Regions from separate parts of the Bacillus sp. H1a genome, predicted to be linked through region 1. Evidence: predicted binding sites of a transcription regulator. Region 1 holds the regulator's gene; the other holds the start of a gene.
The links. The regulator Rex, encoded in region 1, represses fermentation and respiration genes when NADH is low (regulators of the CRP and FNR family bind a similar motif). The targets are predictions, from matches to a motif close to TTGTGAAATATTTCACAA.
Positions count from the first base shown of each region.

Region 1 (4,072 bases):
TTGGCTTGCTCTTGATCATAATAACCAACAGATACATTTGATCCGAAAGCAACGTCTCCGTGTAATAGCTGTAACTTATTCACAATGGATTTTAATAATGTGGATTTTCCAATTCCGTTCGGTCCAACTAATGCAACACTGTCACCGCGAGTTAAGCGCATATTTACATGTTCAATAATCGGTTCCTCGTCATAGCCAATAGTTGCATCTTTTACTTGCAAAACATCATTTCCACTTTGTTTTTCAATATCGAAGTGGAAGGAGGCTGATTTAGAATCACCTAATGGTCTAGTTAATAATTCCATTCTGTCTAATTGTTTACGGCGACTTTGAGCGCGTTTCGTCGTAGATGCACGAGCGATATTTTTTTGAACAAAGTCTTCAAGTTTAGCGATTTCATCTTGTTGTTTTTCATAACGTTTCATCTCTTGCTCATATAATGCTGATTTTAAGTCTAAATATTTACTGTAGTTACCAACAAATCGTCTGCTTTCCTTATTAGAAATTTCGTATACTTGTGTAACGAGTTTATCTAAGAAATAGCGATCATGGGAAACGATTAAAATCGCACCAGGATAACCTTGTAAATATTGTTCAAGCCACGTTAGTGTTTCAATGTCCAAATGGTTTGTAGGCTCGTCTAAAATAAGTAAGTCTGGTTTAGTTAATAATAATTTCCCAAGAGCTAAGCGTGTTTTTTGTCCACCACTTAATGTAGAAATTGTCGTCTGGTGCGTTTCAACTGGGAAGCCAAGACCACTTAAAATTGAGCGGATATCCGCTTCGTACTGATAACCACCTTGATCTTTATAATCTAATTGTAATTGGTCATAATCAGCTAATAATCTCTCATATGTAGCCGCATTTGAAAAGTTTTCTTCTTTTCCCATCTCTTGCTCTAGCCTTCGAAGTTTCGTCTCCATTTGCTGTAGATGTGTAAAGACGGTTAACATTTCATCCCAAATTGTTAAAGATGTTTCTAATCCGGTATTTTGAGCTAAATACCCAATTGAGACATCTTTCGGCTTTATAATTTCACCACCATCATGAGATAACTCTCCGGCAATTATTTTTAATAATGTAGATTTCCCGGCCCCATTTCGGCCGACTAATGCGATACGATCTTTTGTTTGTACTTCCAATTTTATGTTTGCAAGAATTGTTTCTGCACCGTATAATTTCGAAAGTCCATTCACTTGTAATAAAATCAATGTTTTCACCTCAAATAATTTCTTAACTTTGCCATGTTTATATTTCTCAATCATACTAAAAATAGTGTATAGTTTAAAATAAAGAGAGAATACTTCTTCTCTTTATTATACAAGGAAATTCATGAGTGCTAAACTTCTGAATTTGATTCAAGTATATGAATAAAGATAGGAAGAGAGGAGAGGTTATATGGATCAGCAGAAAATTCCACAGGCCACTGCTAAACGATTGCCTCTATACTATCGATTTATCCAAAACTTATCTCTTTCTGGTAAGCAACGTGTTTCATCAGCCGAATTGAGTGAAGCGGTAAAGGTTGATTCCGCAACTATTCGAAGAGATTTCTCATACTTTGGAGCGTTAGGGAAAAAAGGGTATGGATATAACGTGAATTATTTATTATCATTTTTCCGTGAAACACTTGACCAAGATGATATTACACGTGTAGCGCTTATTGGAGTAGGTAATTTAGGGACCGCTTTCTTACATTATAATTTCACGAAAAACAATAATACAAAAATTGAAATGGCGTTTGACGTTAGTGAAGAGAAAGTTGGAACAGAAATCGGAGGAATTCCTGTATATCATTTAGATGAATTAGAGGAGCGTTTATCAACTGATATACAAGTGGCAATATTAACGGTACCCGCTACAGTAGCGCAAGCTGTGGCAGATAGATTGGCAGAAACGAACGTGCATGGTATTTTAAATTTCACGCCAGCACGATTAAATGTGTCAGAGAATATAAGAATTCATCATATTGATTTAGCTGTAGAGTTACAAACGCTTGTTTACTTTTTGAAAAATTATCCACAATAAAACGCAGAGGGGACAACCTCTGCGTTTTATTATTGTTTTTTCTTTGTGAATTTGACTAAGATAAGGCGAAGTGCCAAATTGAAATCAATTGTTGCCATAACTGCAAATAGTATTGTCCACATATTCCAGATTGTATCTGTCACGTTCGTAATGGCGAAGCGTGTGAAGACACACCCAAGAAGGAAGTACAATGCAGCCATGAACAATGGTGAGTTTCTCATATTAAAAATCCTCCGATAAAGCCTTGCATTTTTTCAGCTTCTTTAATCATTTCTTGAATGTGCTCATTACTTACTACAACTTGAGCGACTGCAACCAATGTATTCATTGCAACATGAGCTGCAATAGGAACGATAATTCGTTTCGTTTTTACGTATAAAAAGGCGAATACGAGCCCCATAGAAGTGTATACCAATAAGTGAGTAAAATCAAAATGAATCGCCGCGAATACAAGCGAACTAATGATAGCTGCAATAAAGAAGTTAAACTTCTTATAAAGTGTGCCAAATAAAATTTTCCTAAATACGATTTCTTCTAAAATAGGCCCTATTATAGATATAACAATAAGGAACCAAGGTGTCGTTCTTGCGATGTCCATAAGCCTTGCTGTATTCTCAGATCCAGGTGTAATCCCTAATAAACGCATTTCAATCATACCGGCAATACTTTGTGAGAACAGTGCTAAGAAGAACCCGATAATAATCCATCCAATTGTAGCTGGAGCAGAAGAGCGCATTTTATCTAAATGCCGGTCACGAATATCTGTTTTAAGTAACCAAAGTACGATACATAATGCAATAAAGAAGCTAATGATTGCCCAATGGCCAGTTATGATTTGACCTTTTTCCTCAATGGTAAATTCTCTATTATCATAGAGTCCTGTTTTTAGGAGAAGTGGTAATCCAACAATCCCAGATAACTGCATTAAAATGTATGTAACGATAATCCACCAATATTGTTTCTTCAAATGGCTTAACCATCCTTTCTAACTCTAGTGTATGAGATAAGGTAGGATAACATGTAAATATCCTATCTGTGATATAAACGTTCAATCGTATTATGATTTTTTTGTAAATCTGTATTTAAAAATGAAATAGGAGACAGGAAAAAGTTGTACGTGTAGCGAAAACAACTTAGGGTGTCTTTCATATTGTAACATACGAGAAGTGGAAACAACGATTCATATAGTAAAGGTAGTAGAAGAAACAACAATTATATATAGAAACGTTTATATAGTAATTTGCGAAAAAATTATGATTTTTTTACTTGCAAAAGAAATTGAGATTATTTATTATTATAAGTGTGTTAGCACTCGGGAGAGTTGAGTGCTAATAAATAAAATTTACATAACAAAATGAGGAGGTTATTGTTCATGCTAAAGCCATTAGGTGATCGCGTTGTAATTGAACTTGTTCAAGCAGAAGAAAAAACAGCAAGTGGTATTGTATTACCAGACACTGCAAAAGAAAAACCACAAGAGGGTAAAGTTATTGCAGTAGGTACTGGTCGAGTGCTTGAAAATGGTGAGCGTGTTGCTTTAGAGGTAGCAGCAGGTGATCTTATCATCTTCTCAAAATATGCAGGTACTGAAGTGAAATACGAAGGTACAGACTACTTGATTTTACGTGAAAGTGACATTTTAGCAATTATTGGTTAATTATATACATTTAAAAATTCAAGGGGGTCAATTATTATGGCAAAAGATATTAAATTTAGTGAAGAAGCACGTCGTTCGATGCTTCGCGGTGTCGACACTCTTGCAAACGCAGTAAAAGTAACACTTGGACCAAAAGGTCGTAACGTTGTACTTGAGAAAAAATTCGGTTCACCACTTATTACAAATGATGGTGTAACAATTGCAAAAGAAATCGAATTAGAAGATGCATTCGAAAACATGGGTGCGAAATTAGTAGCAGAAGTTGCTAGTAAAACAAATGACGTAGCTGGTGATGGAACGACAACTGCAACTGTATTGGCGCAAGCTATGATTCGTGAAGGTTTAAAAAACGTAACAGCTGGTGCTAACCCAATGGGTCTTCGTAAA
Region 1 covers NZ_AYMH01000035.1:7,415-11,486, reverse strand. The annotation lists gene U860_RS0116375 (ABC-F family ATP-binding cassette domain-containing protein) at 1-1,211, opposite strand, end outside; gene U860_RS0116370 (redox-sensing transcriptional repressor Rex) at 1,399-2,028, shown strand; gene U860_RS0116365 (YdiK family protein) at 2,058-2,249, opposite strand; gene U860_RS0116360 (type II CAAX endopeptidase family protein) at 2,246-2,995, opposite strand; gene groES (co-chaperone GroES) at 3,401-3,685, shown strand; gene groL (chaperonin GroEL) at 3,722-4,072, shown strand, end outside.

Region 2 (4,072 bases), on a different contig from region 1:
CAGCGAATGAAGAGTTGCTGAAGCAATATGTTGAGAAAAGTGTTGGGATTATTACAGCGGTTAATCCTCATATTGGCTATGAAGCAGCATCTCGTATTGCACGTGAAGCAATTGAAACAGGAAAATCTGTTAGGGAGTTATGTTTAGAACATGGTGTACTGACAGCTGAAGAATTGGATATTATTTTGGATCCATATGAAATGACGCATCCTGAAATTGCTGGAGCTTCTTTATTAAAGAATAAAAAAATGTAATGTAAAAAACACCGATCCGTTTGGATCGGTGTTTTATTTTTAAAAGATATTAAATACAGAATTTAATTGAAGTAAGCTAATAATAGCTAAGAAGATTAAACTATATTTCATCACTATTTTAAATAGAGCAGATTCTTTACCAACTAGTCCAACTGCCGCACAAGCAACTGCTACAGATTGTGGTGAAACCATTTTTGCTATTGTACCACCAACTACGTTTAATGAAACGAGAGTAGATGGAACGATGTTTAATTGGTCTGCAGTTACTGCTTGAAGTGGTGCGAATAGTGAACCACTAGATACTACTGAACCTGTAATGAATACGCCAATCCATCCTAAGATTGGAGAAAGAATAGGGAATGCATTTCCAGTAGAAGAGAATGCAAGTCCAAGTGTAGATGACATACCAGAGTAGTTCTCTACATAAGCTAAAGCGATAACGCTACAAATTGTATATACTGGAACTTTTAATTCTTTTATTGTTTCAATCATTAATTCTTTGATCATTTTGCCGTTTACACGGTAGACGATAAGTGAAACGATAATTGCTAATACAATCGCAGTAGTTGTAGAAGAGAATACATCTAGTTTGAAAATAGCTGCGAAAGGTGCATCAGCTTTTGTGATTGGTGCAGTTTTTATAACTTGATTATGAAGACCAGGGAATTGAATGTTAAATACTAAGTTTGCCAATGGACCATCCGGAGCAAATAAAGCTTTAATTGGTTTTAAATTAAAGATTGTTACAAATGCAGTTAAGAATACGAATGGAGACCAAGCATATAAAATTTGATTGAATGTATGAGATTCTTTTTCTTCTTGTTTTTCTTCTTTAGCAGAAGATTTTGGTTGCCAAACACGTAAGAATAATGTAAGAGCGACCATACTTACGACTGCTGCGAAAATATTAGTAAGTTCAGCGCCTAAGAAGTAAGTTACAAGGAACTGAGTAATCGCGAAAGAAACACCACTTACAAGAATACCTTGCCAAGTTTCTTTAATACCTTTAATTCCATCGACCATTGAAACAAGTAAGAATGGTAAAATAACGCTAATGAATGGCAAAATGTAAACTGCTTGACGACCGACAGTTAATGCATCTAGCCCAGTTAATTGTGCAGGTACTGTAACTGGAATACCCATAGCACCCATAGCACCACCAGCGATGTTAGCTACTAAACAAATACCTGCTGCTTTTAATGGATTAAAGCCCATACCTACAAGTAATGCAGCTGTAATAGCAACTGGAACACCGAAACCAGCTGCGCCTTCTAAGAAAGCACCGAAAGAATAAGCGATTAATAATACTTGTAAACGTTGATCATTTGTAATACTTGAAATGCTATCACGAATGACATTGAATTGTTCTGTTTTAACAGTTAATTTGTAAAGGAAGATAGCTGCGATAACGATAGTACAAATTGGATAAAATCCAGATAAAACCCCGAATCCGGCAGATGCTACTGCTGCAGTTGCAGGCATTTTATAAACAAATATTGCAAGGATAATAGCAACAATTACACTGTAAAGACCAGCGATGTAACCTTTCATTTTGAATCCCACTAAACAAATGATGAAGCAGAAAATTGGAAGTGCTGCGATTAGTGCAGATAACCAAATATTGTTTAATGGGTCATAAATTTGTGTCCAAGTACTCATAATAATGACAACTCCTATCTATTATATGTGAAGAAATTCACATTATTTGTGAAACTATTCACAATCAACTTACATGCTTAGTATATTCTCCTTCAACACTATTGTCAACGTAAAAAAGTATAATTATTCCATAATAGTGTTAAAAGTAAAATTTTGTTCATAAAGTAGACAAAAAGCGTACTCAAATCGATTTGAGTACGCTTTTATAAATTATTTGCATATTCTTTCATTTTTTCATATGTCATTGGTCCTACATGCTTATATTGAATGACACCTTTTGTATCAATAATAAAAGATGTTGGAATGCTGATGATTTGATATGCGGCACCTGCTTGTCCTTTCTGATCTAATAGGACGGGGAAAGTGTATTTGTTTTCTTCAAGAAATTGTTTTACATTACTCGGATCTTTTTCAGTAGCTGTTGCATTTACAGCGACAATTTCAATCCCTTTATCCTTTGTATCATGATAAAACTTTTCCATATCAGGCATTTCTATTTTGCACGGACCACACCAACTTGCCCAAAAGTTTAATATTACTTTTTTTCCTCTATAGTCTGTAAGATGAACTTCTTGACCATTTGTTGTTTCTAGGAGGAAATTAGGGGCGATATTACCAATTTCAGTTCCAATTGGAATGTTTGATTCTGAATTTATATCTTCTTTTTTGTCTAATAGGAAGTTATGGATAATAGTCCAGCCAATTGCGATACTAATGAAAATAACAATAAACCATTTTTTAATATTACATCCTCCTCCTTACTTAAATTTCCTTTTTATCGTAACAAAGAGGTTAAATATGGTCAAATTACTTTACGATAGGTTATCAATTATGGACGGTATTTTACAATATCATTACTGTACATTTCAGTAATGTGAAAATATAACAAAAAGGCTGATAAATCAACATTTGCAAGCAAAGTATTACTATCCCTTTGTTTTGCTTTTTCTTTATATCATATAGTATAATATTCAAAATCAGCAGGGGTTTTTTCCTGAACTGTGTGCTGATAAAAGGAGGAAAAATTTTTCAGCATTATAGGTTGATAAAGTTATGTCGTAACAGGAAATATAAGAACAGATATATAAATAAATAATAAGAAAATAAAAACGAAAATGAGGGGAACTTTATGAACCAAAATCAATTTGACTGTCGTATTTCAGAAGAAGACGTACAGATGTTAAGAGCATTAGCTCATCCACTTCGTCTACGTCTAGTAATGGAACTAATGCAACGTGGAACATGTAATGTAACACAATTACAAGAGGTATTAGAAATCCCACAATCAACTGTTTCACAGCATTTAACGAAATTAAAGCAAAATAAAGTAGTGCGCTTTGAGAGACGTGGGTTAGAAGTGTATTATCAAATTCATAACGATAAAGTAAGTGAAGTAGTAAAAACATTATTTTCTTAATTTTTGAATATTATGGAAGAAAGACGTGTGAAATATACGTCTTTTTTTATTTGAAGTAAATAATAATGGTAACGCTTGAGAGAGTAAATGTTAGTACGTGGGGGAAAAGACTACCGATCAAAGTGTTACTTTACGGAATATATTCCAAAGGGAAATGAAAAGATAGAAAGGAGTGTAATAAGTAAAAGGAGGAATAACAGTATGGATGTAAAACGTGTGAAACAGATATTATCTTCTTCAAGTAGAATTGATGTTACATATGAGGGAGTACCAGTATGGATTGAGAGCTGTGACGAGCAGAGGGGAATTGCTCAAGTGTATGATGTATCTAATCCTGAAGAAAGTGTTCACGTGGATGTGACAGCTTTAGAAGAGAAGTAATAGAAAAGACGCTTCTACTAGTAGAAGCGTCTTTTTGTGCGTTATTCCATCATACTCGCAACTTTTTTAGAGAAGAGCAGGAGTACAAGTCCTAAGACGATAACGATAATACCGATACTTGCAAATACTTCAAGGTATCCTAATGATTGTGTAAAGGAAGCAAGTTTACCAGCTAACCAGTTAGCCATACCCGTACCAGCTAACCATACCCCCATTAGTAATGATGCTAATTTTACAGGAGCGATTGCACTTACCATTGATAGACCGATTGGTGATAAGAATAACTCACCAATTGTATGGAAGAGATAAGTGATAACGATGAATAATAAGTTTGCTTTAACAGTTATATCAGCTTCATTAC
Region 2 covers NZ_AYMH01000042.1:81,104-85,175, forward strand. The annotation lists gene aspA (aspartate ammonia-lyase) at 1-254, shown strand, start outside; gene U860_RS0119290 (lactate permease LctP family transporter) at 294-1,913, opposite strand; gene U860_RS0119295 (redoxin domain-containing protein) at 2,117-2,656, opposite strand; gene U860_RS0119300 (metalloregulator ArsR/SmtB family transcription factor) at 3,043-3,330, shown strand; gene U860_RS0119305 (acid-soluble spore protein H) at 3,532-3,711, shown strand; gene U860_RS0119310 (peptide MFS transporter) at 3,753-4,072, opposite strand, start outside.
Region 2: U860_RS0119290 (lactate permease LctP family transporter) is a predicted target of Rex. The motif match lies at 1,960-1,977, and genes of this name have one in related genera.